2 regions of the Hydrogenophaga crocea genome follow, and region 2 is predicted to be linked to the other one. Evidence: predicted binding sites of a transcription regulator. Region 2 holds the regulator's gene; the other holds the start of a gene.

Region 1 (14,676 bases), 1.7 Mb from region 2:
GGGCGAATGGCTGTGGCGGCCGCTGCAGCGCCCGGCCACGCCGCAGGTGAGCTCGTTCACCACCACCGACCCCCGCGGCTTCGGCCTCATGCAGCGCGACCGCCGCTTCTCGAGCTACGAAGACGTGGAGGCGCGCTACGAGCGCCGCCCCAGCGCCTGGATCACGCCGCGCGGCGCCTGGGGCGCGGGCCGTGTCGAGCTGGTGCAGTTGCCCACGCCCGACGAGACGCACGACAACATCGTGGCCTACTGGGTGCCCGCGCAGCCGCTGGTGGCGGGCCAGCCGCTCGAATTCGCCTACGACATCGCCTGGCAGGGCGACGAGCAGCAGCGCCCGCCCTCGAGCTGGGTGACACAGAGCCGCCGCGGCCATGGTTACACCCGGCTCAGCGCCCAGGAACAGGCCGCTCAGCCGCAGTACGTGCTCGATTTCGCCGGCCCTGCGATCGACGCCCTGCCCCCCAATGCCGACGTGCGTGCCGTGGTCAGCGCCAACGCCAACGGCCGCGTCATCCAGGCCATCGCCTACCCGAACCCGGCCACGCGCAGCTGGCGCGTGAGCCTGCGCGTCACGCGCATCGATCCCACGCAGCCCGTCGAGCTGCGCGCCTTCCTGCAACACCAGCAACACACCGTGAGCGAAACATGGACGCACCTGCTTCTGCCCGAATGAACCTGCGCAGCACCCTGCGCGAGGAGCGCCACCCGAACGCGGTGACGGCCCCGCCGATCCACCGCGGCTCCATGGTGCCGCGTCCCTGGCGCGGTTTCTGGAACAGCGTGGGCACCGCGCTGCTGAGCACCGCGAGCGACCTGCTGCCGCCCTACGGCCAGCGCGCCGCGCGCGTGCAGGAGCCGCGCGAGCCCTGGCAGGGTGCGGCGAACCGCCGCCGCGCGGTGTTCGCCGCACTCACGCTGGCCTGGACGGTGATGGCCGCGATGATGTTCTCGCACCTGCAGCCCGAAGAGGGCAACCCCTGGCTGCAGGCTGGGCAGCTGGTGCTGTTCGTGACGCTTTCGGCCTGGGTGCTGACCGGTTTCGTCACCGCGCTCATGGGTTTCTGGGTCTCGCTGTTCGGTGACAAGCACACGCTGCGCGCGGCCGACGTGCGCGGCCACGCCATGAACCCCGAGGCGCGCACCGCCATCATCATGCCGATCTGCAACGAAGACGTGGCCACCGTCTTCGCCGGCCTGCGCGCCACCTGCGATTCGCTCGCCGCCACCGGCGAGGCCCGCGTGTTCGACGTCTTCGTGCTGTCCGACAGTTACGACCCGGCGATCCAGCGCGCCGAGCGCGCCGCCTGGGAAAACCTGCGCACCGAACTCGCCACCCAGAGCGGCCGCGCCTCGGTCGAGGTGTACTACCGGCTGCGCACGCGCCGCACCCACCGCAAGGCCGGCAACGTGGCCGACTTCTGCCGCCGCTGGGGCAAGGACTACCGCTACATGATCGTGCTCGACGCCGACAGCGTCATGAGCGGCAACTGCTTGGTCGACATGGTCAAGCTCATGGAAGCGAATCCGCGCGCCGGCATCATCCAGACCGCCACCCAGGCCGTGGGCCACGCCACGCTGCACGCGCGCGCGCAGCAGTTCGCCTCGCGCGTCACGGGCCGCCTGTTCACGCTGGGCATGCAGTTCTGGCAGCTCGGCGAATCGCACTACTGGGGCCACAACGCCATCATCCGCGTCGAGCCCTTCATGCAGCACTGCGCGCTCGCGCCCATCCCGGGCAAGGGCGGCATGTCGGGCGGCATCATGTCGCACGACTTCGTCGAAGCCGCGCTGATGCGCCGCGCCGGCTACCACGTGTGGCTGGTGTCCGACCTGCAGGGCAGCTACGAACAGCAGCCGCCCGACCTGCTGAGCGAACTGCAGCGCGACCGCCGCTGGTGCCAGGGCAACCTGCAGAACGCCCGCCTGATGGCCGAGCCCGGCATCCACCGCGTGCACCGCAGCATGTTCGCCATCGGCGCCATGTCCTACCTGTCGGCGCCGCTGTGGCTGGCCTTCCTGGCCTTCGGCACCGCGCTGTGGGTGACCGACCAGACCGTGGTGCCGAGCTGGGACGCCGTGCCCATGGAGCTGCGCGGCCTGTGGGTGTGGACGCTGTGCCTGCTGTTCATGCCGCGCGTGCTCGGCCTGGTGGCCGTGTTCCTCAAGCGCGAACAGCGCCAGTTCGGCGGTGGCCGCACCCTGGTGATGAGCGCCGTGATCGAGACCGGCCTGGCGCTGCTGCAGGCGCCCATCCGCATGCTCGCGCACTCGCTGTTCGTGCTGGTGGCGCTCACCGGCATCAAGCTCGAATGGAAGTCGCCCCCGCGCGAAGCCAATGGCATCGGCTGGATCGACGCGGCCCAGCGCCTGGCCCCCATGAGCGTGGTGATCGGCCTGATGGGCGTGGGCGTGGCCCTGCTCAACGCCGACGCCCTGCTCTGGCTGGCCCCGGTGGCGCTGCCGCTGCTGCTGGCCATTCCGCTCACCGTGGCCACCAGCCATGTCGACCTGGGCGCCTGGATGCGCTCGCGCGGCGTGCTGCTGATCCCCGAGGAGTCGTGGTCCCCCGCGGTGCTGCGCAGCGCCTGGCGCCACGCCAGCCGGCTGGCGCTCAAGGCCGCCTGAGACCGGCAGGCCGCCGCCTCACTCCCGGTCGGGCGTGCGCAGGTAGCGCGCGTCCGACCACGTGGCCAGCCACTGCGGCACGAAGGCCACGAACACCGCGACCAGCAGGCCGGTGAGAAACGCATCGCCCCAGGCCATCAACCAGGCCGCGACCAACGCCTGGTCCGCCGCCACCGGATGGGCCCATTGCATGAGCGCGCCGGCCGCGAAGCCGGCCAGCGCGGTGCCGATGAAGCCGCGGCCGAGCGTGTAGACAAAGGGGTTGGGCGGCAGCCAGCGCCGCAGCACGGCCCCGATGCCCAGCACCAGCGTGGCTGGCACCACACCCAGCCACCAGAGGCGGCCCACCGCGTCCAGCGCACCACCCGACCCGAGCAGCCAGACCAGCGCGGCCACCGCGGCCAGCACGGGCACCGCGAGCGGCCAACCCAGCATCAGCACCAGCAGGCTCGCGCCCGAGAGCTGGATGCGCAGCCCCGCCGGCATGAGCTGCGGCGTGAGCCACAGCAGCGGCAGCAGCACCAGCGCGCCGAGCGCGGGCGTGAGCAATGGCCCGCGCAGCAGCCGCCAGGGGCGCAGCGCGAGCGCGAGCATCAGGGCCAGCGCGGTGCCGGCGGTTTCGATCAGGGGCCACATGCGCCGCAGTATGCGAGCGAGCGGGCCGGGCGGGTTTGACGCGGGTCAGCCCATGCCGGGCAGCTTGGGCAGGCCCTTCATGCCGCCCATGCGCTTCATCATCTTCATGAGGCCGCCGCCCTTCATCTTCTTCATCATGTCGCGCATCTGCTCGAACTCCTTGAGCAGGCGGTTGACTTCCTGCACGTGCACGCCGGCGCCGGCGGCGATGCGGCGCTTGCGCGTGGCCTTGATGAGATCGGGCTTGCGGCGCTCGGTGGGCGTCATGCTGCAGATGATGCCTTCCTTGCGCTTGATGTCTTTCTCGGCGCGCGAGAGGTCGGCCTCACCCGCCTTGGCCGCGAGCTGCGCGGGCAGCTTGTCGATCAGGTTCGACAGCCCGCCCATCTGCTTCATCTGGCGCAACTGCTCCAGGAAATCCTCGAGGTCGAAGCCTTCGCCGCTCTTGACCTTGGCCGCGAGCTTCTGTGCCGCGGCCATGTCCACGCCGGCGGTGACCTGTTCGACCAGGGCCACGATGTCGCCCATGCCGAGCACGCGCTGCGCGTGGCGGTCGGCGTCGAACACCTCGAGACCGTCGATCTTCTCGGACACGCCAGCGAACTTGATCGGCACGCCCGTGACCGAGCGCACCGACAGCGCCGCACCGCCGCGCGCGTCGCCGTCGAGCTTGGTGAGCACGATGCCGGTGAGCGGCAGCGCCTCCTTGAAGGCCTTGGCGGTGTTGACCGCGTCCTGGCCCTGCATGGCGTCGACCACGAACAGCGTCTCCACCGGCTTGAGCACGGCGTGCAGTTCCTGGATCTCGCGCATCAGCGCCTCGTCGATCGCGAGCCGGCCCGCGGTGTCGACCAGCAGCACCTCGAAGTGGTGGCGGCGCGCGTGGTCGAGCGCGGCGCGCGCGATGTCGGCGGGCTTCTGGTCGGGCGTGCTGGGGAACCACTCGGCGCCGGCCTGGGCGGTCACGGTCTTGAGCTGTTCGATGGCCGCGGGGCGGTAGACGTCGCCCGACACGGTGAGCACCTTCTTCTTGCGCTTCTCGATCAGGTGGCGCGCGAGCTTGGCGGTGGTGGTGGTCTTGCCCGCGCCCTGCAGGCCGGCCATGAGGATCACCGCGGGCGGCTGGGCCGCGAGGTTGAGGTCGGCCACGCCCTCGCCCATGGTGGCGGCGAGTTCGCGGTTGACGATACCGACCAGCGCCTGACCCGGCGTGAGCGAACCCACCACATCAGCGCCCAGGGCCTTGTCCTTCACGCGCGCGATGAAGTCGCGCACCACGGGCAGCGCCACGTCGGCCTCGAGCAGCGCCATGCGCACCTCGCGCAGCATGTCGCTGACGTTGCTTTCGGTGATGCGCGCCTGCCCGCGCATCTCCTTGACGATGCGTGACAGGCGTTCGGACAGGGCGGAGGCCATGGGCTGAGCTCGGTGTGAGGGGATGGAGGGTGGCCGCGGCAGCGGCCGCGGGCCGGGGCGCAGGCGGCCGGGCATTCGCGGCCGGAGGCACCGTTAAGATGTGCGGGTGATTTTAGTGCCCTGCCCCAGCCCACGGTCATGAACCTGCTGCCCCAACTGGCGCTGAACCTGCCGGCGGCGGTGCTGTCGGCCGTCACCGCGCTGGCCTATGCGCTGGCGCCCTGGGCCTATCCCCGCATGGGCGCCCTGCAAGCGCGCGCGGTGCTGGGCATCACCTGGGGTCTGCACCTGCTGGCGCTGCTCACCGGGCTCATGAGCGACCCGGTGCGTTTCGGCTTCGCGCCCGCGCTGTCGGTCACGGCCTGGCTGGTGCTCACCGTCTACCTGGTCGAAACCCGCTTCTACCCGCAACTGCGTGCACGCTGGACCCTCTCGGCGCTGGGCGCGGCCGTGATGTTGCTGGCGCTGCTCTTTCCGGGCGCCCACCACCCGGCGCTGCCCTCCGTCTGGATGCCGCTGCACTGGGCGCTGGGCATCGCCTCCTACGGGCTGATCGCGGCCGCGGTGGTGCACGCGCTGCTGATGCAGCGCGCCGAACGGGCCATGCGCAGCGGCCAGGCGAACGAGGCGGCCATGCCGCTGCTCACGCTCGAGCGCCTGACCTTCCGCTTCGTGGCCGCCGGCTTCGTGCTGCTGAGCCTCACGCTGGCCGCGGGCTGGTACTTCTCGGAACTCGTCAACCAGCGCATGGTGTGGAACCACAAGGCCGTGTTCTCGGTGCTGGCCTGGCTCACCATGGGCGTGCTGCTCTGGGGCCGCTGGCGCCTGGGCTGGCGCGGGCGCATGGCGGTGCGCATGCTCTACCTCGGTGCGGGCTTTCTGCTGCTCGGCTACGTGGGGTCGCGCTTCGTGCTCGAGGTGCTGCTGCAGCGCGCCGTGTAGACCCCCTGGATACTGCCCGCATGAAATACCTGCTCGTGATCGCCGTGGTGATGGTCGCCTTCTGGATCTGGCGCAACAACCGGCGCGCCGAGGCGGCCGAACGCGCCGCACAGCGCCCCGCCCCCCGCCCGGCCGGCCAGCCGGTGACCATGGTGGCCTGCCGCGTCTGCGGCACCCACCTGCCGCAGACCGAAGCCGTGACCGGACGCCAGGGCAGCTATTGCAGCGCCGAACACCGCCAACGGCTCGAAGGCCCCGCCGGCTGATCGCACCATGCCTTCCGACGACAGCTCCCAGTTCGCCACCTCCTGGTACTCGGCTTTCGAAAGCCCGGTCAACCGCTCGCGCGAGCAACGCCACCAGGCCTTCGTGCGCCTGTGGCGCGCCTTCATGCGTGCACGCATGGTGGTGGCGCTGGTGATCCTGGGCCTGCAGGTGTTCCTGCTGCTGGGCGGCGGCAACGGCTCGATCGGGCTCACCACGCTGGCCTCGCTGCACCTGCTGGCCTGCGTGCTGGTCATGCTGTTCTGGCGGCCGGCCGAACACGGCCGCGCGCCCAGCCTGCAATGGCTGTTCACCATCGGCGTCGACGTGGCGGTGTTCGCCGCGCTGCAGTACTTCGACGCCAGCACCATCAGCTTCACGCCGCTGTTCGCGCTGCCGGTGTTGCTCGGCGCCATCCTGGGCCCCTTGCTCATGGGCCTGGGCACGGCCGCCGCGGTCACGCTGCTGATGCTGGCCGAGGCCTGGATCGCGCCCGGGCATGGCGCGGCCGACGCCACGCGCCTGCTGCAGGCGGGCCTCACCGGCACCGGCTTCTTCGTGGTCGCGGTGCTGGCCCACCAGCTCGCGCTGCGGCTGGCCCGCGAAGAGGCGGTGTCGGCCAGCAACCAGGCCGCCGCGCGGGCCCAGGCCGCGGTCAATGAGGTGATCATCGAAACGCTGGGCGTGGGTGTGCTGGTGATCGATCCGCACGGCGTGGTGCGCAACGCCAACCCGGCCGCGCGCGCCATGCTCATGGGCGAAGGCTTCCCGGCCGGTGCCAAGCTGCTGCTGTCGGCGCGACCGAGCTGGGCCCACCTGGCGGCGCTGGTGCAGGAGAGCTTCGCGATCGACGCCGCGCTCGAAACCGAAACCACCATCGACCACGCCGACCGGCCCAACCAGCGCCTGCACGCGCGCACCCAGCTCACGCCCGTGATGGGCGAGCGCGGCGCGCTGTGCGTGCTGTTCCTCGAAGACCTGCGCGAGGTCGAGGCGCGGGTGCGCACCGAAAAGCTCGCGTCCATGGGCCGCATGTCGGCCGCGGTGGCGCACGAGATCCGCAACCCGCTGTCGGCGATCACGCAGGCCAACGCGCTGCTCGACGAGGAGGTGAAGACGCCCGAGCACAAGCGGCTCACGCGCATGATCGACCAGAACGCGCAACGCCTCTCGCGCATCGTCGACGACATCCTCAACGTGGCGCGGCCCCAGCCGAACCGGGCCGACGGCCAGACCAGCCCGGTGCCGCTCGACAGCGTGATGCGCCAGGTGACCGGTGAATGGTCGCGCCAGAACCAGGTCGCGCAGGCGCTGGGCGTGCACCTGCACGCGGGCCAGGGGCAGGTGGTCTTCGACCCCGAGCACCTGCGCCGCCTGCTTGTGAACCTGCTCGACAACGCGCTGCGCCACGCCAGCGGCAAGCCCGCCTCGATCCGCGTGATCACCCAACCCAGCGGCGGCCACCTGCGCATCTCGGTCTGGAGCGACGGCGGCCCGCTCGAGGCCACCGTGCACAAGCACCTGTTCGAGCCCTTCTTCTCGTCCGAGAGCCGTTCCAGCGGCCTGGGCCTCTACATCTGCCGTGAGCTCTGCGAGCGCTACGGCGCCGAAATCGCCTACCAGCGCTCACGCCTGGACCAGCGCGAGGGCAACGAGTTCTTCGTCCTGATCCCCGCGGTGCGCAGCGGCAGCGCCGCCCCCGCGCGCGACGCCGGCCACCAGCAGAGCCTGCCCTACCCGGCCGAGCCTGGCGATCTCGAACGCACCATCGTCGACCCCCTGCGCTCGGGACGCCCGCCGCTGGCCGCGTCCTGAGCCCGAGCGCCGCCCGCATGCCTTCGCCCACGCCGAGTGCCTCCATCCTGGTCGTCGACGACGAGCCGGACCTGCGCACGCTGTACGAACTCACGCTGCTGCGCGAGGGCCATGCCGTGACCACCGCGGCCGACCTGCAACAGGCGCGCGAGCAGCTCGCCAGCCGCCGCTTCGACGTGCTGATCTCCGACATGCAGCTGCCCGACGGCCTGGGCCTGTCGCTGCTGCGCGAGGTCGCCGAGCGCCAGCGCAGCGAGAAGTGCATCGTCATCACCGCGCACGGCTCGGCCGAGAACGCCGTTGAATCGCTCAAGGCCGGCGCCTTCGACTACCTCACCAAACCGGTCGATCTGCGCCAGCTGCGCAGCGCCGTGAGCGCCGCGCTGCTGAGCCAGCGCGCGCCGGCCGCGGCGCCCAACGAACCCCAGCGCGTCGCGCCGCCGCCGCCGTCGGGCGTGCGCGCGCTCGAACGCATCGTGGGCCGCTCGTCCAGCATCGTGCAGATCAAGGGCCGCATCGAGAAGGTCGCCACCAGCATGGCGCCGGTGCTCATCCTGGGCGAATCGGGCACCGGCAAGGAGCTGGTGGCGCGCGCGGTGCACGAATGCAGCCACCGCGCACACGGCCCGTTCATCGCGGTCAACTGCGGCGCCATTCCCGAGAACCTGATCGAGGCCGAGTTCTTCGGCGCGCGCAAAGGCGCCTACACCGGTGCCAGCGCCGACCGCGAAGGCTACTTCCAGGCCGCGCACGGCGGCACCCTCTTCCTCGACGAGATCGGCGACCTGCCGCTGGCCATGCAGGCCAAGCTGCTGCGCGTGATCCAGGAGCGCCGCGTGCGCGCCCTGGGCGCGGTGCAGGAAGAAGCGGTCGACGTGCGCCTGGTCAGCGCCACGCACCGCGACCTGCCCGCGCTGGTGCAGGCGGGCCAGTTCCGGCAAGACCTCTACTACCGCCTCAACGTCATCGGCCTGCGCACCCCCGCGCTGCGCGACCGGCCCGAGGACCTGCCCGAGCTCGCGCACGCGCTGCTCGTGCGCCTGTGCCACGACGCGGGTCAGGCCGTGCCCGACCTGTCGCCCGCGGCCCTGCACTGGCTGCAGTCGCGCGAGCTGCCGGGCAACGTGCGCGAACTCGAAAACCTGCTGCAGCGCGCGCTCGCGCTGTCCAGCGGCGCGGTGCTGCACCCGGCCGATTTCGGCGAGATCAGCGACACCATCCCCGACACCCTGGTCGATCCCCTGCCTGCCGCCGTGGACGCGTTCGCGCGGCCCTCCGCGGCGAGCGATGCGCGCGATGCGGCGCTGCCCGACGACCTGCAACGCTACCTCGACGAGCAGGAGCGCCGCGTGCTGCTGCAGGCGCTGCAGGCCTGCGGCTTCAACCGCACCGCGGCCGCGGCCCGGCTCGGGCTGAACCTGCGGCAGATGCGCTACCGCATCCAGCGCCTGGGCATCATGCTGCCCGGCGCCGCCGGCGGCGCCGACACCGAAGCCGGCGATGTCTGAGGCCTGGCAGCGGGGCTGGTGGGCCGGTGCCCAAGCCCTGGGCTCGCCCAACTTCGGTGCGCGGCCAGCGCACACCGCCATCGACCTCGTGGTGGTGCACTCCATCAGCCTGCCGCCCGGCGAGTTCGGCGGCGACGCGGTGGAGCGGCTGTTCACGAACCGCCTCGACTGGGACGCCCACCCCTACTTCCAGACCATCCGCGGCATCGAGGTCTCGGCGCACTTCTTCGTGCGCCGCGACGGCCGCGTGCAGCAGTTCGTGTCCACGCTCGACCGCGCGTGGCACGCGGGCCGCTCGGCCTGGCGGGGCCGCGAGAACTGCAACGACTTTTCCATTGGCATCGAACTCGAAGGCCTGGAAGGTGGCACCTTCGAAGACGCGCAGTACACGGCACTGGCCCGCGTGTTCCGCGCCTTGGCCGCGCACCACCCGCTGACACAGGTCGTGGGCCACGAACACATCGCGCCCGGCCGCAAGCAAGACCCCGGCGCGGGCTTCGATTGGTGCCGTTTGCGCCACACGCTCGGCTGGTCGGCCACGTGTTTTCCCGAGGTCGAAAAAAAATTCATCGGCAGCGCCCCGGCGATGCCTTCGAACAGCGCCTGAACGCCGAATGCAGGCGCCATGCGGGCCGCCACGGCAAAACGCCCTGCAAGGCGCGTCGCCACTGCGTTCGCGCGCCGATCCGCACGCGGGAACTGAGGCCCTGGCGGGTGTGGGGAATGGCCCTCGGCGATACCATGCAGGGGTAGCTCAAGCACACGCGTAAAACGCTAGCGGTAGTGCCTTGAAGCCCCCCTACACACCAGATATAGTGTGCCCCCAGAGATGCTCGTGGGCGCGCACAAAGGCCCGGCCCGCCGACCGCAACGGGCATGCAGCGGGCATCGACACCAGCCACCCAATAAAGAAACCCGACCGGACCGCAAGAGGAACCATGCTGACCGCCACCACCCCCCAGACCCCTCCGCAATCGACTGCCCGGCCGGCCAGCGGCATGCCCAGCGGCGGCAGCACCGGCAGCGCTTCGCTCTACGCGCAGTACCAGATCATCCGCCGCAACGGCGCGGTGGTGCCCTTCGAGCCCAGCAAGATCGCCGTGGCCATGATGAAGGCTTTCCTGGCGGTGCACGGCACCCAGGGCGCGGCCTCGGCCAGCGTGCGCGAAACCGTGGACGAGCTGACCCAGAACGTGGTGCGCGCGCTGCTGCGCTCGCGCCCGGGTGGCGGCACCTTCCACATCGAAGACGTGCAGGACCAGGCCGAGCTCGGCCTGATGCGCAGCGGCCACCATGAAGTGGCGCGCGCCTACGTGCTCTACCGCGAACGCCGCGCCGCCGAGCGCGCCAGCCAGGCCGCCGCCGCGCGCGCCAACGAGCCGGTGCTGCACGTGATCGACAATGGCCAGCGCGTGCCGCTCGACGTCGAGGCCCTCACCCGCCTGCTCACCGACGCCTGCGCCGGCCTGGGCGCCGACGTGAAGGCCGAGCCCATCGTGGCCGAGACCAAGCGCAACCTGTACGACGGCGTGCCGATGGAAGAGGTCTACAAGGCCGCCATCCTCGCCGCGCGCACGCTGATCGAAAAAGACCCCGACTACACCTACGCCACCGCGCGCCTGCTGCTGCACACCATCGTCAAGGAGATCCTGGGCGAAGAAGTGCCGCGCGAGCAGATGGGCCAGCGCTACGCCGATTACTTCCCCGGCTTCATCAAGAAGGGCGTGGACAACGAGCTGCTCAACCCCGACCTGCTGCAGTTCGACCTGGCCCGCCTGGGCGCCGCGCTCAAGCCCGAGCGCGACCTGCAGTTCGACTACCTCGGTCTGCAAACCCTCTACGACCGCTACTTCCTGCACGTGCGCAAGTCGCGCATCGAACTGCCCCAGGCCTTCTTCATGCGCGTGGCCATGGGCCTGTCGCTCAACGAAATCGACCGCGAAGCGCGCGCCATCGAGTTCTACGAGATCCTGTCCACCTTCGACTTCATGAGCAGCACGCCCACGCTGTTCAACAGCGGCACGCTGCGCTCGCAGCTCTCGAGCTGCTACCTCACCACGGTGCCCGACGACCTCGACGGCATCTACGAGTCGATCAAGGAAAACGCCCTGCTGTCGAAGTTCGCGGGCGGCCTGGGCAACGACTGGACCCGCGTGCGCGCACTCGGCAGCCACATCAAGGGCACCAACGGCGAATCGCAGGGCGTGGTGCCCTTCCTGAAGGTGGTCAACGACACGGCCGTGGCCGTGAACCAGGGCGGCAAGCGCAAGGGCGCGGTCTGCACCTACCTCGAGACCTGGCACCTCGACATCGAGGAATTCCTCGAGCTGCGCAAGAACACCGGCGACGACCGCCGCCGCACCCACGACATGAACACCGCGAACTGGATTCCGGACCTGTTCATGAAGCGCGTGCTGGAAAAAGGCGAGTGGAGCCTGTTTTCGCCCTCCAACACCCCCGATCTGCACGACAAGTTCGGCACCGACTTCGAAAAGGCCTATGTGGCCTACGAAGAAAAGGCCGCGCGCGGCGAGATCAAGCCCTACAAGAAGGTGCCCGCCACCGACCTGTGGCGCAAGATGCTCTCGATGCTGTTCGAGACCGGCCACCCCTGGATCACCTTCAAGGACGCCTGCAACGTGCGCAGCCCGCAGCAGCACGCCGGCGTGGTGCACAGCTCCAACCTCTGCACCGAGATCACGCTCAACACCAGCGACAGCGAAACCGCGGTCTGCAACCTGGGCTCGGTCAACTTGCTGCGCCACCTCAAAGACGGTGAAAACGGCAAGGTGCTCGACCACGACAAGCTCAAGCGCACCATCGCCACCGCGATGCGCATGCTCGACAACGTGATCGACATCAACTACTACGCGGTCAAGAAGGCGCGCGACTCCAACCTGCGCCACCGCCCTGTGGGCCTGGGCATCATGGGCTTCCAGGACGCGCTGTACGAGCTGCGCCTGCCCTACGCCTCCAACGAAGCGGTGGAGTTCGCCGACCGCTCGATGGAAGCCGTCTGCTACTACGCCTACTGGGCCTCGACCGAACTCGCCAAGGAGCGCGGCCGCTACAGCAGCTTCAAAGGCTCGCTGTGGGACAAGGGCATCCTGCCGCCCGACACGCTCGACCTGCTGGCGCGCGAGCGCGGCGGCTACGTCGACGTCGACCGCTCCACCAGCCTCGACTGGGAAGCCCTGCGCCGCAAGATCGCGCAGGACGGCATGCGCAACTCCAACTGCGTGGCCATCGCGCCGACCGCGACCATCTCCAACATCATCGGCGTGGACGCCTCGATCGAGCCCTGCTTCGGCAACCTCTCGGTCAAGTCGAACCTGTCGGGCGAGTTCACCGTCATCAACAGCTACCTCGTCAAGGACCTCAAGCGCCTGGGCCTGTGGGACGACGTGATGGTGATGGACCTCAAGCACTTCGACGGTTCGCTGCGCCCCATCGACCGCGTGCCGCAGGACGTGAAGGCGCTCTACGCCACCGCGTTCGAGGTCGAGCCGGTGTGGCTGGTGGAGGCCGCCGCCCGCCGCCAGAAATGGATCGACCAGGCGCAGAGCCTGAACATCTACATGGCCGGCGCCTCGGGCAAGAAGCTCGACGAGACCTACAAGCTCGCCTGGCTGCGCGGCCTCAAGACCACCTATTACCTGCGCACCACCTCGGCCACGCAGGTCGAGAAATCGACCGGCCGCACGGGCCAGCTCAACGCCGTGTCGGTGACGCCGAGCGCACCGGCCGCGGCCGCTGCGAGCAGCGCTGCGATGGCGAGCGAACCCGCCACCGATGTGAAGTTCTGCGCCATCGACGACCCGGGCTGCGAGGCTTGCCAGTGATTGCATCGCGTGCAATCGAAGTGCGTCGCGCTGCATTGCATCGATTCATTCGATGCAGCATCGCAACAAAATTTGATCGCACGCGCGCTGATCGCTTTGCAATTCGCACAGACACTTTGATAATCCGCTGAATCGGACCGACCCTATGTTGACCTGGGAAGAACCCACAACACCCCATTCGCCATCGAAGCAGAACCCGAACGCCGCCAGCGAATCGGATCTGCAAGCTGCAGTGACCGCTGAAGCAAAGCATGGCGAGAGCGCAGCGCAGCGCCGCATCAACGTCGCGGACAAGCGCATCATCAACGGCCAGACCGACGTCAACCAGCTCGTCCCCTTCAAGTACAAGTGGGCCTGGGAGAAGTACCTGGCCACCTGCGCCAACCACTGGATGCCGCAGGAAGTGAACATGAGCCGCGACATCGCGCTCTGGAAAGACCCCAACGGCCTGACCGAAGACGAGCGCCGCATCGTCAAGCGCAACCTCGGCTTCTTCGTCACCGCCGACTCGCTGGCCGCCAACAACATCGTGCTGGGCACCTACCGGCACATCACGGCGCCCGAGTGCCGCCAGTTCCTGCTGCGCCAGGCCTTCGAAGAGGCCATCCACACGCACGCCTACCAGTACATCGTGGAGTCGCTCGGCCTCGACGAGGGCGAGATCTTCAACGCCTACAACGAAGTCCAGGCCATCCGCGACAAGGACGAGTTCCTGATCCCGTTCATCGACGCGATCATGGACCCCAACTTCCACACCGGCACGCCCGAGAACGACCAGAAGCTGCTCAAGAGCCTGATCGTGTTCGCCTGCCTCATGGAAGGCCTGTTCTTCTACGTCGGCTTCACCCAGATCCTGGCGCTGGGCCGGCAGAACAAGATGACCGGCGCCGCCGAGCAGTACCAGTACATCCTGCGCGACGAGTCGATGCACTGCAATTTCGGCATCGACCTGATCAACGCGATCAAGATGGAGAACCCGCTGCTCTGGACGCCCGAGTTCAAGGCCGAGATCAAGGGCCTGTTCCTCAAGGCCGTCGACCTCGAATACCGCTATGCCGAGGACACCATGCCGCGCGGCGTGCTGGGCCTCAACGCCTCCATGTTCAAGGGCTACCTGCGCTACATCGCCAACCGGCGCGCCACGCAGATCGGCCTCGAGCCCCTGTTCCCGAACGAAGAGAACCCGTTCCCCTGGATGAGCGAGATGATCGATCTCAAGAAGGAACGCAATTTCTTCGAGACACGGGTGATTGAGTACCAATCGGGCGGCGCGCTGTCCTGGGACTGAGGCTTTCAAAGGCCGAGGGCTCACACCGCATTGCCATCCCACAAGAAGAAAGACCCTGCATCGATTCATCAGGTCAGCCCGACACAGCGCCCAGACGCTGCGCTGACCTGAAACCCGGATTCAGCCCCCTGGGGTTGCCGCGGCACCGCCGCACAACCACAAGGCGTTGAATCACTTCACCGGCCATCCGACCGGATGAAGTGCTCTTTGCAACTTGATCAAGGAGAAAGCAATGGCAACTGCGAAGAAAGCCCCGGCCAAGAAGGCTGCGGCGAAAAAAGCCCCGGCCAAAAAGGCCGCGGTGAAGAAGGCACCGGCGAAGAAAGTCGCCGCGAAGAAA
Region 2 (14,676 bases):
GGGCGTCGCCGGGCCGCTCGGGCCCGCGCAGGCGCTGAATCACGTCGTCCACATCGAGCCGCCCCTCGCCCAGGTGCCGCAGGTGCAGGCGGGGCGCTTCGAGCCGCAGTGCATCCACCACCGGCGCGAGGCGCAGCAGCGACTGCAGCTCCAGATCGACGAACAGGCGCTTGAACTCGAACTGCGGGCCCACATCGGCCGGATCGCCCGCGGCGCGCGCCACCCGCAAGCCCTCGAGCGCCAGGCTCAGCGACCAGGGCCGCAGGTCGACCCGCTCGAGCGTGAGCGTGCGCCCCAACAGCGCACTGCCCTGCTTCTCGATCTGCCACTTCAACAGCGGCGGCAACGCCAGCCAGAGCAGCCCCCACAACAACAGCAGCGAGGCAAGCGCCCAGGCCAGGCGGCGGGCCCAACGGCGGGCGGCAGAACCGGAAGCGGGATTCAAGGACAGGTCGGCGGCCATGGCGCGCAGTGTCGCGCAAGCCGTCGCCGCCCGGCATGACGGCCCCAGAAACAGAAACCCCGGCAGGGGGCACCTGCCGGGGCAGACGGCGGGCAACAAGGCACTTGCCGTCGGTTTTGGCGGTGGGAGGGTATGGGTCCCGCCAGCCTGGAAGCAAGAGATTGCTCCCGATGGGGGCCGACTTGCGGTTCGCCGCGCTGTCGGCAGATGCCGGACTTCAAGCCCGGCAGGCGAAGACTACGCCGGCCCGGGCCGCGGTTCAAGCCACGATCGTCGATCCGTCATGGAACTTTTCAATCGCGCCGGTTTCGCCCATTTTGTTGCGGTGGATGCGCGTTTCGCGAACCGAAAGGCAGGCACAAACCGACAAGCGGTCATCACGGCGTCATGTGGCGCAAGCCCGCGTCGCCATTGGGCCCGCGAGCGGAAAGATGACGAAACGCACGCAGGCCGGCAATCGCAAATGACAAATTGTTCTTTTGATCGAGGTTCAAAACATTGACTTGTTATTAACCCCTCCCTACCATCCGCCGACTTTTGCCCACGCGAGGGTAAACCCCCAACGCTGCCCGCAAGGGCTAACTCGACGCTTTGCCCCATGAAGCGTTCGATGGCGACCCCAACGACCGGTCGGCGGTGCCTGTGCGCCGCTGCCCGACCAGCAAGGAGCGATCCATGAGGACCAACTCGCAGACGCCGCAGAAGAGCACGCCCAGTGCCCTGGCAACGTCCCTGAAACACGCCGCGTCCGACGTGTACCAGGGTTTCCTGCACACCACCCAGAACGGCCTGGCCCTGCTCGGCACGGTCGCCGCGGTCACGCTGCTCGTGTTCGGCATGCGCGCCGACCTGCGCGCCAGCGCCGAGGAGCGGCTGCTGAGCTGGCTGCTGCAGCGCCAGGAGGCGCAGCAGGTGGTCGAGCGCGACGTCGAGGTCGAACCGACCGCGATCGAACGCGTCACCGCCACCAGCCTGCGCGACCTGACCGAGCAGCAGGCCAAGGTGACCCAGTGGCTCAGCCGCAAGTACCGCGTGGCTCCCGAGCCACTCGCGGCGCTCGTGACCGAGGCCTACAACATCGGCGAGCGCGCGCGCATCGACCCGACGCTGCTGCTGGCCGTGATGGCCATCGAGTCGCGCTTCAATCCCTTCGCGCAGAGCCCCGTGGGCGCACAGGGCCTGATGCAGGTGCTCACGCGGGTGCACACCGACAAATACGAAGACTTCGGCGGCGAGCTCGCGGCCTTCGACCCGCTGTCCAACCTGCGCGTGGGCGCCAAGGTGCTCGAAGACGCCGTCAAGCGCGCCGGCTCGGTGGAAGGCGGTCTGCGCCTCTACGTGGGCGCGGTCAGCAGCGACGGCGGCTGGTACATCGACCGCGTGATGGCCGAGCACCTGCGCATCAAGAGCGTGGCCATGGGCAAGCCCGTGCAGCGCTACGTGCCGCCGGCGCGCGCCATTCCCGTCAACGCCCCGGCCCCGTCGGTCGAGGTCGAGGCCGAGGTGCGCCCTGCGCCGCACACGGCCCTGCCGTCCTGATGCCCCTGGTGGGCATCGGTGCTCGGCTAAACTACGCGCCGGTACGCGACTGGCGATAGGCCACCACCCGCGCGAGCGGGTCGGCGGCTGACGTGGACCCCCGGAACGGCCAACGGCCACCCTCTCCGGGACAACCACTGGGAAGCGTGCTGCCCGCGCCGCAAGGCCGGGCGTTCCGCCGTTCGCCTGGGCAGCCCTTGTCACCGCGCAAGGTTCCACTCTCACAGGACTGCCATGTACGACCGCCGCATCCTCATCGAACAGACCGACCCCGAGCTGTTTGCCGCCATCCAGGCCGAAAACGCGCGCCAGGAACACCACATCGAGCTCATCGCGAGCGAGAACTACGCGAGCCCGGCCGTCATGGCCGCGCAGGGCACCCAGCTCACCAACAAGTACGCCGAAGGCTACCCGGGCAAGCGCTACTACGGCGGTTGTGAACACGTGGACGTGGCCGAGCAGCTCGCGATCGACCGCGTGAAGCAGCTCTTCGGCGCCGACGCCGCCAACGTGCAGGCCCACTGCGGCGCGTCCGCCAACGAGGCCGTGTTCCTGGCCTTCCTCAAGCCCGGCGACACCATCATGGGCATGAGCCTGGCCGAAGGCGGCCACCTCACGCACGGCATGCCGCTGAACATGTCGGGCAAGTGGTTCAACGTGGTGTCCTACGGCCTCAACGACAAGGAAGAGATCGACTACGACGCCATGGAGCGCAAGGCCCACGAGGCCAAGCCCAAGCTCATCGTGGCCGGCGCCTCGGCCTACAGCCTGCGCATCGACTTCGCGCGTTTCGCCAAGGTCGCCAAGGACGTGGGCGCGATCTTCATGGTCGACATGGCGCACTACGCCGGCCTGATCGCCGCCGGCGTGTACCCCAACCCCGTGCCGCACGCCGACGTGGTGACCTCCACCACCCACAAGAGCCTGCGCGGCCCGCGCGGCGGCATCATCCTGATGAAGGCCGAGCACGAGAAGGCCATCAACAGCGCCATCTTCCCGGGCCTGCAGGGCGGCCCGCTCATGCATGTGATCGCCGCCAAGGCCGTGGCCTTCAAGGAAGCGCTCGCGCCCGAGTTCAAGGCCTACCAGCAGCAGGTGGTCAGGAACGCGCAGATCGTGGCCGAGACGCTCACGCAGCGCGGCCTGCGCATCGTGAGCGGCCGCACCGAGAGCCACGTGATGCTGGTCGACCTGCGCGCCAAGGGCATCACCGGCAAAGAGGCCGAGGCCGTGCTGGGCCAGGCCCACATGACCATCAACAAGAACGCGATCCCCAACGACCCCGAGAAGCCCATGGTCACGAGCGGCGTGCGCATCGGCACGCCGGCCATGACCACGCGCGGCTTCAAGGACGAAGAGGCCCGCCTGACCGCCAACCTCGTGGCCGACGTGCTCGACAACCCGCGCGATCCGGCCAACATCGAGGCCGTGCGCGCCAAGGTCAACGCGCTGACCGCGCGCTTCCCGGTCTACCGCTGACCCTCGATGAAGTGCCCCTTCTGCGGCCACCTCGAGACGCAGGTCGTCGAGACCCGCGTGTCCGAAGAGGCGGATTTCATCCGCCGCCGCCGCCGTTGCGGGCACTGCGACAAGCGCTTCACCACCTACGAACGGCCCGAGGTCAGCTTCCCGGCGGTGGTGAAGAAGGACGGCCGCCGCGTCGACTACGTGCCGGGCAAGCTGCGCGCCTCGTTCGCGCTGGCGCTGCGCAAGCGCCCGGTGAGCACCGAGCAGGTCGATGCGGCCATTGAACGCATCGAAGAAAAGCTGCTCAACCTGGGCGCGCGCGAGGTGCCGGCCAACCGCATCGGCGAGATGGTGATGCGCGAACTCAAGAAGCTCGACAAGGTGGCCTATGTGCGCTTTGCGAGCGTCTACCGCAGCTTCGAAGACATCGACGAGTTCCGCGCGCTGGTCGATGAAGTCAAGCGCTGAACGCGGGCCATGAACGACGAGGCCCTGCTGCAGCGCGCCCTCGACCTGGCACACGGCGCGCTCGCCCTGAGCAACCCCAACCCCCGCGTGGGCTGCGTGCTGGCGCGCGCCGACGGCACGGTGATCGGCGAAGGCCACACCCAGCGCGCGGGTGAGGCCCATGCCGAGGTGATGGCCTTGCGCCAGGCGCGCGACAACGGCCACGACCTGCGCGGGAGCACCGCGTTCGTCACGCTCGAACCCTGTTCGCACCACGGCCGCACACCGCCCTGCTGCGACGCGCTCGTGGCCGCGGGCGTGGCGCGCGTGGTGGTCGCCACCACCGACCCCAATCCCCAGGTTGCCGGCAATGGCCTGCGCCGCCTGCGCGAAGCGGGCGTGCAGGTGGACCTGCTGCCGCCCGGGCACCCGCTGAGCCTGGGCTCGCGCCGCCTCAACATCGGCTTCTTCAGCCGCATGCTGCGCCAGCGCCCCTGGGTGCGCCTGAAGATCGCCGCCTCGCTCGACGGCATCACCGCCCTGCCCGATGGCCAGAGCCAGTGGATCACGGGCGAAGCCGCGCGCCACGACGGCCACCACTGGCGCGCGCGCGCCTGCGCCGTGCTCACGGGCGCGGGCACGGTGCTCGAAGACAATCCGCGGCTCGATGCGCGTGTGCCCGGCTTGGTGCGCCAGCCGCACCTGGTGGTGATCGACAGCCGGCTCGACACGCCCACCGAGGCCCGGTTGTTCGAGCCACCGGCCGAGCCGGGCCGGCGTGCCGTCTGGCTCTACCACGCGGGCGCGGCGCCCGAGCGCGTGGCCGCCCTGCAGGCCCGGGGCGCACAGACCACGGCGCTCGCCGGCGCCGGCGGCAAGGTCGATCTGGCCGCCGTGTTCGCCGACCTCGCGCGCCGCGAGGTCAACGAAGTGCACGTGGAAGCGGGCGCCAAGCTCAATGCCTCGTTGCTGCGCGAAGGCCAGGTCGACGAGCTGCTCGTGTACCTCGCGCCCTCGCTGCTCGGCCAGGGCGCGGGCATCGCGCCCTTCGGCCCGCTGCACAGCCTGGACCAGCGCGTGGCCCTGCAATGGCAGGCGCTGCAGCCCATCGGCGACGACCTTCGCGTCACGGCCCTGGTGCGGGGCCGTGACGCTTTTCTCTCGGCGCCCTCGACCGATCGGTCCGCTTAGTACACCTGAACTAGTGCGAGTTCAGTAGGCCTTTCGACTCTCGTCGCACGGCGCCACCGCCGGGACCTTGCGCACCGCCCCGCCCGGCGCCGCTGTGGACCATGCGCGGGTGATGCAAAGCCCCCCACCCAACCGCACACCCACCCGCGCCCGCCCCCGCGCCGGCGGCTTCACGCTCGTCGAACTGCTGGTCACCCTGGTGGTGCTGGCGCTGCTGATCAGCCTCGGCGTGCCGGCCTTTGCGGGCCTGTTGCGCCAGTGGCGGCTCGACGCCGCCGCCGACGCCTTCGCGGGCGACATGCGGCTCGCCCGCAGCACGGCCACCCGGGTCTCGCGCAACGTCGAGGTGTGCGTGCAGAACGGCAACGGCGGCTGCGGCGCTCAGACCAACTGGGCCCGGGGCTGGCTGGTCTTCATCGACCTCAACGCCGACCACCAGCTCAACGCCGGCGACACCGTGGTGGCCCAGCGCGGGCCCCAGAGCGGCATCGCGAGCATGACCTACAGCGGCCCGGCCGCGAACCGGCTCTCCTTCCGACCCAATGGCACGCTCAACAGCAGCAAGGGCCTCACCATGAGCCTGCTCGCCGCCGGCACGGCCGGCGAAGGCCGCACCGTCACCCTCAATGCCATCGGGCGGTCCTATGTCAGCAAGACACCCTGAGCGCGGTGTCCGAACCACCCGGCAACGCGGCACGGGCCTGATCGAGGTGCTGGTGGCCATCGCGGTGATGAGCTTCGGCCTGCTCGCCATGGCCCGGCTCGGGGCATCGGCACTGCTCCACCAGAAGGCTGCGCAGATGCGCCTCACCGGCGTCTCGCTCGCCCAGTACTACGTCGAACGCGCACGCCTGAACGTGTACGGATTCGATCTGGGCGCCTACGACATCGCGTTCGGGGCAACGCCCGCCGGCAGCGTCCCCGGCCTGAACGCCGACGCCCCGGACACCGACGCAGCCCGCAACGTGGCGGCAGCTGACCGGCAAGCCTTTCTGCAACTGGTGGCCAAGGCCTTGCCGGAGGGCGCGGCCGAAGTCGTCTCGCGACCGAGCGCGCAGGCGCGCGAGCTCGACATCTGGCTGCTCTGGCGCGACACGTCGATCGATCCGGCCAACAGCCTGGACGGCGCGGCCCGGCACGCGTGCAACAAGGACCTGAGCGAGAGCGACCGCGACGGCCGCAGCTGCATGCACTTCCGGGTGGGCCTGTGAAGCGGCTGCGCACCGGACCCCGCCCCCAACGCGGCCTCACGCTCGTGGAGCTGATGGTGGCGCTCGCCCTGGGCCTCTTCGTCACCGGGGTGGCCAGCCTCACCTACCTGCAAACTGCCAGCGCGGCGCGCTATGGCGCGCTCGCATCCGAGATGAACGAGGAAGGCGCGCTCGCGCTTCAGGTGCTGCGCAGCCAGATCGCGCTCGCCGGCTACTCGTCGCTGGACGCATCGGGCAAGCGCGTGTTCACCGACCTGCCCGTCTGGGGGTGCGACAAGGGCTTCGCGGACACCGGCGGTGCGTTCGGCGCGCCAGGCACCTGCAACACCGGCGGCCCGTCCAACGACGCCATCGCCATCGGCTACGAAGCCAGCCTGCTCAACAGCATGGCGCTGCTGCCCGTACCCGGCCAGCCGCCCGCCCCGGGCAACTGCACCGGCACCGCCATCGCAGCGAACGCGGCGGGGGTATTCCTTGCCGATCACCGCTTCTACGTGGACGACGACGTCAACAGGACGCCGTCCTTGTTCTGCCGCGGCGGCACGGGCGGCGGCCAGCGCAGCACCGCGGCCCTGGTGCCCAATGTGGAGCGCCTGCGTCTGCGCTACGCCATCACCCGGGCCACGACCGCTGGTGCCATTGCGCCCCACCAGGTCACCGGCATCGTCGAGGCCTCCGCGCTGGTCACGGCGGACGACTGGGCCCGGGTGGCCGCGGTCGAGGTCTGCGTGCTCGTGCGCTCGGCCCGGCCCGTGGCGGCCGACGGCCAGACCCTGGCCCAGCTCACCCGCCACGTCGCGTGCGATGGCACGGTCCAAACGGCGACCGACCGCTACCTGCGCCGAGCCTACCGGGCCCTGGTGCCGTTGCCGAACGCGCGACCCGCGATCCCCCGGCCTTACGAGGCCAGCGGCGGTTCGGTCGCCAACCCCTACGCGGGCCTCGCACCATGACGCGTTCGCGCAGCCCGTGCCGCGGACCGGCACCCGTGGGCGGGCAGCACGGCACTGTGCTGCCCGTGGTCTTGTTCCTGCTCACCGTGCTGGCCCTGGCCGGCTTGTTCGCGGCCCGGCGCAGCGCCACGGTGGAAGAGATCGCCAACAACAGCCGCATGGGCGAGGTCGCCCGCCTGGCGGCCGAAAGCGCCCTGCGCTACTGCGAGGCGGTGGTCATCGATGCCGTCGAGGACGGCACGCTCTACGACAACGCCGTCAAGGCCAGGCTCGTGACGGCGCCCCCCTTGAGCGATGCCGGCGATGCCCAGGCCCGGTGGGCCGCGATCGGCAACTGGGTGCCGGGCGCCGCCTCGCTCATCGAGGTGCCCGCGCCGGTGGACTCGCTCAGCACCGAACCGGCCAGCGCGCCGGCGCCGACCTGCATGGCCGAGGCCATGACCCGCAGCCGCTACCTCGTGACCGCACGCGGGCTGTCGGCGGGCGCCGCCATCGATCCCGCCACCGGCGCCCTGGTGGGCCTGGCGGGCAGCGAGGTCTGGCTGCAGGCCATCGTGTCGCCCACCCTTCCCGTTCGGTCAGCCTCAGGAGCCGGTTATGAGTGAGTTGAATGCGCCACGCCCGCCCCGGTTTCGACACGGCCTGCACGGGCTGATCGCGCTGCTGCCGCTGCTGCTGATCGGGGCCGCGGCCCGGGCACAGCCCGCCGAGCATCCTTTGATGGTCGGTGCGGTGGGGGCCAAGCCGATCCTGATGGTCACGCTCGACAACTCGGGGTCCATGGCCTTCCCCATGCAGGACGACTACAACATCACGCAACAGGACTACGGCAGCGGCGGGCAGATCGTGCACGGCGGCTACTGGCAGGCCATGCGCTCGAGCGAAGCCAACCCGCTGTACTACAACCCGCGCGTCACCTACCGCCCCCGCGTGGACGCCCTGGGCCAGCCGGTGCCCGTCAACGACGGGCTCGTGTTCGTCAGCAACCAGGACAGCGTGGGCTATTCGCGCTACCTGTTCGCGCCCTCGCGCGAGTCCCTGCGCGACACGCCTGCGCTGGTGGTGCGAAGCGACGAACTGCCCCGCCCGACCTACGACCTCGCGCAGCTCCAGGACAGCACGCAGTTCTGGAGCGCCTTCACCAACGGCGCCATCAGCGCCTATGTGCCCCGGCACGTCAAGCTCACGGCGGCCGACGTTCGCACCGGCGCCCCGCCGGTCTTCAGCTACGTGGTGTGCAGCAGGCTGGGCTTCAAGGGCGTGCCCTTGAACCGGCCCGATCTCGCCAGGAACATCGGCGGGCAATTCTGCGACGCGGGCACCACCGTCGACGTGGTCTACGGCTCGTCGGCCAGCATTCCCCTGCCGGTCGACCACCACCGCAGCGATTGCGGTCCCGCGAGCTGCACCACGGCCCAGGAAACCGCCAACATCCTGACCTGGTTCCGTTACCACCGCGACCGCATGTCGGCCGCCGCCACGGCCCTGGGTCTGGCACTGAGCGACAAGCGCCTCGACCGGCAGGTCCGCATCGGTTACCTGCCGATCAACGACCTCGGATCGGCGATCGGCCTTCGGCCCGGCGTCACGGTGGACAAGCCCAAGGTCCTGCGCGGCGCGCGCGACTGGCAAACCGGGTCGGCCGACAACCAGGCCTTGTACGACTGGCTGTACTTCAGCACCCCCTTCGGCGGCACGCCGCTGCACAACGCGCTCGACAAGGTCGCCGGCTACCTGCGCGTCCCGTCCGACGCCTTGGAAAACCCCTGGGCGCGCGACCCCGGCAAGCCCGCCGGCGCGGCCAACCCCGAGATGGGTTGCCGCCGGGCCTACAACCTCGTGCTGTCCGATGGCGGCTGGTCCAACGGCACCGCCACGAACGGGGGCAGCGACGACGACAGCCAGGCCGGCAAGACCTTCACCGGCACTGGCCGCAATGGCCTGCCCCCGCCTGCGCTGGCCTACGACCCCAAAGGCTCGGCCAGCCCGCGCGGCCTCTACATCCCCTACCCGGGGGTCTCCAGCGGCACGCTCGCCGACCTGACGGCGCACTACCACTGGAACGAAGACCTGCGCCCGAACCTCGCCAACGAGGTGCCCACGCAGCCGGGCAAGCCCACGTTCTGGCAGAACATGACCACCTACACCGTGGGCTACATGGTGCAACCCTCGGGCAAGATGCGACGGCTCGACGGTTCGCTCGCCACCAGCGGCCTCACCTTCGAGCAGATCGACCAGTACCGGGCGCAATTCCTGCAGAACCCGGGCACCGCCACGCCCCCGAGCTGGCCCACCGTCACCAACACCGCGGCCGACCTGCCGCCCGCCCACATCGACGACTTCATCCAGGCCGGCTACACGGGCGGCGCGCGCAGCTTCAGCATATACAAGACCGAAGACCTGCTGACCGTGTTCAACGCCATCCTGGCGGACATCCTGAACGCCTCGGGCAACGACGCGGGCATCGCCTTGGGCACCACGTCCGCAGGCTCGGTCGAAGGCTCCCTGGCCACGCGCCTGAGGTACGGCGTCACGTACCGGACCAACGACAACGCCGGCGACGTCACCGCCATGCGACTCGACGCGAAGGGAGAGCCGCTGCTGCTCGACCAGAACGCGAGCGGCCAGGCGCTCAGCCCCGCGAGCACCACCTACTGGTCGGCCCAGGCCATGCTGCCCCCGCCCGATCAGCGCAAGGTCTACAGCCTCGACGACAACGGCAGCGGCTTCGAATTCAAAGGCGCCTTGACCAACCTGCCCGCGGGCATCCGGGCCTATCTGCAGGCGGGCGCCCGCGCCGCCTACCTGCCCGGCGGCCCGGGCTTCGTCGACTACCTGCGCGGCAAGGACCCGGTGGTCGACACGGCGAACCAGCTGTACCGCTTGCGCGGCAGCTCGCGCATGGGCGCGATCGTCAACAGCCCGCCGGTGCTTCAGAGCGCGGCCCAGCACCTGGGCTACGACGATCCCGCCAGCACGGTGAGCGGCAAAACCGCCTACGCCGGCTTTCTCGCGCAAACCGGCCCGCTGAGCGACACCCTGTTCGTGGCGACCAACGCCGGCGTGGTGCACGCCCTCGACGCCGCCCAAGGCAGCGAGCGGGCCGCCTACATGCCCCGGCGCAGCATGAAGCGGCTACTCGACCAGGCCGACAGCGACCGCGGGTTCCGCTACGTGCTCGACGGCCCGCTGTCCCTCAACGACGTCTACGACGGCCGTTCTTGGATCCCGCTCGTGGTGGGCAGCGGTGGCCGCGGCGAACGCCTGGTCTACGGCCTGCGGGCCCCGAAGGACGCACCGGACACCGACCCGCTCACGGCCGCCAACTTCCTGTGGGAAACCGGGCCCGACGTCATGGACACGACCAACGACGGTGACAACACACCCTTTGCCAGCGGCCACATGACCACCCCTGCACGCAGCGGCCAGACCGACTCGGGCGACTGGGTCGTGGTTCTCAGCAGCGGCCATTACAACGGCCAGGCCGACGGCGGCCGGCACGGGCTCGTCGTGCTCAACGCCCTGACCGGCGCGGTGATCCGCACGATCGCCCTGCCTGCGGCGTACCCGGCGGGACGCGGTCTGGGCGGCGTGACCCTGGTGCGCGACGCCCGCTGGCGCGTCGTCGCCGCCTACGCCGGCGACGCCAACGGCCACCTGTGGCGCTTCGACCTGCGCGGCGCGCCGGCCAACTGGAAGGTGGCTTATGGCCAACCGCTGTTCACGACCGAACACCACCGCCCCATCTACGGTGCCCCCGCGTGGCAGGCCCACCCCGGGGGCGGCACCATCGTCGTGGTGGGCACCGGCATGCTGCTCGACGACAGCGACCCGGGCGACACCGCGCAGCGCGAAAGCGTCTACGGCATCTGGGATCCCACCTCGCGCCAGGACGGCACGCCAGACCCGGCCTTCGTGCCCGTGACCGCCGATCAACTGCTGCAGCAGGACATGCTGGAGCAACAGGCCGAGGTGGGCGGCAACCGCTTCTACCGGCTCACGCGCCGCAAGATCGACTGGACCGCCCACCCGCCCGCCTACCGCGGCTGGAAGTTCATGCTCGGCGGGCGCTATGCCGGCGAACGCTCGATCGCCCCGGTGGTGAATGCGGGCTCGAGCGTGGTGCTGACCACGGTGGTGATCAACCAGAACAGCGCCGGCGCCGAGAACTGCGAGACCCCGGCAACGCCGCTCAGCGCGGTGTATGTCTTCAACGCCCTCGATGGCGAAGGCAAGCCGGCCTTCGACGTCGACCACGACGGGCGGCTCGACGCGGTGTCCGCGGTGTTCTCCACCACCGGCGGCTTCGGTCGCGGCAGCGGCTTCGTCAACCGGCTGACCCCGTCGGAAATGAGCGCCGCCCAAAAGGGCCTGACCCGTGTGGCCGGCCGGGACGGCGAAGCGCCGCCCGAGAACACGTCCTGCCTTGGCGGGCGCTGGAGCATCGTCGGCCTGGGTGGGGCCCTCGACAGCGGCGTCAACTGCCCCGGCCGCTGGAGCCGCCAGCAGTACACGCTCACGAGGCTGCCGCAATGAGCCGCCCGCGCGCGCCCGGCCGCCGCCATCGCGGCTTCACCCTGCTCGAGCTGATGATCACCTGCGCGATCATCGCCATCCTCGCCACGATCGCCTACCCGAGCTACGCCGAGCACGTTCGCGCCAGCCGGCGCGCCGATGCCCAGCGCGCGCTCGAAGAGGCCAGCCAGTTCCTGCGCCGGCGCTACAGCAGCATGGACACGCACGCGGGCGCGAGCCTGCCCGCCAGCCTGCAGCAGACGCCGCGCGAGGGCGAAGCGGCCTACCGGATCGTGCTGGTCGAGAACAACGCGGTGGTGGCCACGCTCACCGCGGCCCAGGCCTATACGCTGCGCGCGCTGCGCACCGGCGGCATGGCCGACGACCGCTGCGGCGATCTCGAACTCACCCACACCGGGGCGCGCCGCCTGCTCAACGCAGCCGCAGGCACGTCGCTGCCCGCCTGCTTCAAGGGCGGCTGACCCCTGCCCGCCCGGGGGCTGTCGAGCGATCCGCCGGGCGGTCGTCCAAACCCTGCGAAAATGCCGGCATGTTCACCGGCATCATCACCGGCGTGGGGCGCATCGCCGACTCCCATGCGCTGGGCGGTTCTTTGCAGCACGGGCGGCGCCTCACCATCGAAGCGCCACCGGGCTATCTCGACGACGTCGGTCTGGGCGACAGCATCGCGCTCAACGGCGCCTGCATGACGGTCACCTCGCTCGACCTGCCGGCGCACCGCTTCACCATCGACATCTCCGCCGAATCGCTGGCCCGCACCACCGGCCTGGGCGCGGTCGGCCCGCGCGTCAACCTCGAAAAGGCCCTGCGCGCGCACGACCGCCTGGGCGGGCACATCGTGTCCGGGCACGTGGACGGCATCGGCACCGTGACCCATTTCGCGCCCGTGGGCGAGAGCTGGGAGCTGCGCGTGCGCGCCCCGGCCGAACTCGGCAAGTACCTGGCCTACAAGGGCTCGATCACGGTCAATGGCGTGAGCCTCACCGTCAACCGCGTGGACGATCAGCCCGAGGGCTGCGGGTTCAGCATCAACCTCATTCCCCACACGGTGCAGCACACCACGCTCGGCGACCTCGCCGCCGGCAGCACCGTGAACCTCGAAATCGACACCGTGGCCCGTTACGTCGAGCGCATGCTCTCGGCTGGCGTGCTGGCCCCCACCCAGGAGCCCACATGAACGCACCCGAACAGATCCTGACCCCCGTGGCCATTTCACCCGTCGAGGCCATCGTGGCCGACATCCGCGCCGGGCGCATGGTGATCCTGGTCGACGAGGAAGACCGCGAGAACGAAGGCGACCTCGTGCTCGCGGCCGACCACGTCACGCCCGAAGCCATCAACTTCATGGCGCGCTACGGCCGCGGCCTGATCTGCCTCACGCTCACCAAGGAGCGCTGCGAGCGCCTGAACCTGCCGCCCATGGTGCCGCGCAACGGCACCAAGATGGGCACGGCCTTCACGGCCTCCATCGAGGCCGCCGAGGGCGTGACCACCGGCATCTCGGCCGCCGACCGCGCGCGCACCGTGCAGGCCGCCGTGGCGCCCAATGCCAAGGCCAGCGACCTGGTGCAGCCCGGCCACATCTTCCCGCTGCAGGCCGTCGAGGGCGGCGTGCTCATGCGCGCCGGCCACACCGAAGCCGGCTGCGACCTGGCCGCCATGGCCGGCTGCACGCCCGCCGCCGTGATCTGCGAGGTCATGAAAGACGACGGCACCATGGCCCGCCTGCCCGACCTGCAGCTCTTCGCGGCCGAGCACGGCATCAAGATCGGCACCATCGCCGACCTCATCGAATACCGCAGCCGCACCGAATGCCTGGTGCAGAAGGTGGGCGCGCGCGCGCTCAACACCGCCTTCGGCGAATTCACCGCCCACGCCTTCCGCGACCAGCCCAGCGGCGCCGTGCACCTGGCGCTGGTCAAAGGCCAGTGGGGCCCGCAAGACGTGGTGCCCGTGCGCGTGCACGAACCGCTGTCGGTGCTCGACGCGCTCGAGGTGGGCCGTTCGATGCACAGCTGGAGCCTCGAGCAGAGCCTGCGCTTCCTGGCCGACAAAGGCCGCGGCGTCGCAGTGCTGCTCAACTGCGGCGAGTCGGCCGAACAACTGCTCGCGCAGTTCGAGGGCACGGCCCGCGCGGCCCAGGCGCCCGAGCGCGGCCGCATGGACCTGCGCACCTACGGCGTGGGCGCGCAGATCCTGCGCGAATGCGGCGTGGCGCGCATGGAGCTCATGGGCAACCCACGGCGCATGCCCAGCATGCAGGGCCACGGCCTCGAGATCGTCGGCTTCATCGGCCGCCCGAACTGATTTTCAAGAACACAAGGCAATCCCCATGTTTGGTGCAGACAAAGGCACGGCAGGCGCGCTCGACGGCAAGCGCCTTCACATCGGCATCGTGCAGGCCCGCTTCAACGAGGCCATCACCGACGCCCTCTTCCAGGCCTGTCACGCCGAGCTGCTCGCCCTGGGCGTGCAGGAGAAAAACATCGCTCACGTGAAGGTGCCGGGCGCGCTCGAGGTGCCCGTGGTGCTGCAGGCCATGGCCGAGCGCGAGGAGTACGACGCGCTGATCGCGCTGGGCTGCATCATCCGCGGCGAGACCTACCACTTCGAGCTCGTGGCCAACGAGTCGGGCGCCGGTGTCACGCGCGTGGCGCTCGACCACCAGCTGCCGATCGCCAACGCCATCCTCACCACCGAGAACGAGGCCCAGGCCCTGGCGCGCCAGGTCGACAAGGGCCGCGACGCGGCGCGCGTCGCGGTCGAGATGGCCCTGGTTCTGGAGCAGATCGGCTGAGCATGAGCACGCAAGACAACGCCGCCCACCGCAAGGCCACCGACAAGTCGGCGCGCACGCGCGCGCGCGAGT

The links. The regulator NrdR, encoded in region 2, represses ribonucleotide reductase genes. The targets are predictions, from matches to a motif close to CACNANATNTNGTG.
Region 1: the regulator NrdR is predicted to act here: its motif matches at 10,011-10,024, upstream of G9Q37_RS12480 (ribonucleoside-diphosphate reductase subunit alpha).

What each region holds. Positions count from the first base shown of each region.
Region 1 is NZ_CP049989.1:2,632,373-2,647,048, forward strand. Features, by position in the region: gene G9Q37_RS12435 (OpgD/OpgG family glucan biosynthesis protein) at 1-673, shown strand, start outside; gene mdoH (glucans biosynthesis glucosyltransferase MdoH) at 670-2,625, shown strand; gene G9Q37_RS12445 (hypothetical protein) at 2,644-3,261, opposite strand; gene ffh (signal recognition particle protein) at 3,307-4,677, opposite strand; gene G9Q37_RS12455 (cytochrome C assembly family protein) at 4,816-5,619, shown strand; gene G9Q37_RS12460 (PP0621 family protein) at 5,640-5,885, shown strand; gene G9Q37_RS12465 (sensor histidine kinase) at 5,893-7,698, shown strand; gene G9Q37_RS12470 (sigma-54-dependent transcriptional regulator) at 7,716-9,206, shown strand; gene ampD (1,6-anhydro-N-acetylmuramyl-L-alanine amidase AmpD) at 9,199-9,813, shown strand; gene G9Q37_RS12480 (ribonucleoside-diphosphate reductase subunit alpha) at 10,205-13,048, shown strand; gene G9Q37_RS12485 (ribonucleotide-diphosphate reductase subunit beta) at 13,194-14,336, shown strand; gene G9Q37_RS12490 (histone H1-like DNA-binding protein) at 14,569-14,676, shown strand, end outside.
Region 2 is NZ_CP049989.1:909,181-923,856, reverse strand. Features, by position in the region: gene G9Q37_RS04420 (DUF748 domain-containing protein) at 1-463, opposite strand, end outside; gene G9Q37_RS04415 (transglycosylase SLT domain-containing protein) at 1,139-2,002, shown strand; gene glyA (serine hydroxymethyltransferase) at 2,237-3,481, shown strand; gene nrdR (transcriptional regulator NrdR) at 3,488-3,937, shown strand; gene ribD (bifunctional diaminohydroxyphosphoribosylaminopyrimidine deaminase/5-amino-6-(5-phosphoribosylamino)uracil reductase RibD) at 3,947-5,107, shown strand; gene G9Q37_RS04395 (GspH/FimT family protein) at 5,220-5,771, shown strand; gene G9Q37_RS04390 (type IV pilus modification PilV family protein) at 5,752-6,318, shown strand; gene G9Q37_RS04385 (PilW family protein) at 6,315-7,271, shown strand; gene G9Q37_RS04380 (pilus assembly PilX family protein) at 7,268-7,876, shown strand; gene G9Q37_RS04375 (pilus assembly protein) at 7,869-11,807, shown strand; gene G9Q37_RS04370 (type IV pilin protein) at 11,804-12,268, shown strand; gene G9Q37_RS04365 (riboflavin synthase) at 12,337-12,984, shown strand; gene ribBA (bifunctional 3,4-dihydroxy-2-butanone-4-phosphate synthase/GTP cyclohydrolase II) at 12,981-14,114, shown strand; gene ribH (6,7-dimethyl-8-ribityllumazine synthase) at 14,140-14,604, shown strand; gene nusB (transcription antitermination factor NusB) at 14,607-14,676, shown strand, end outside.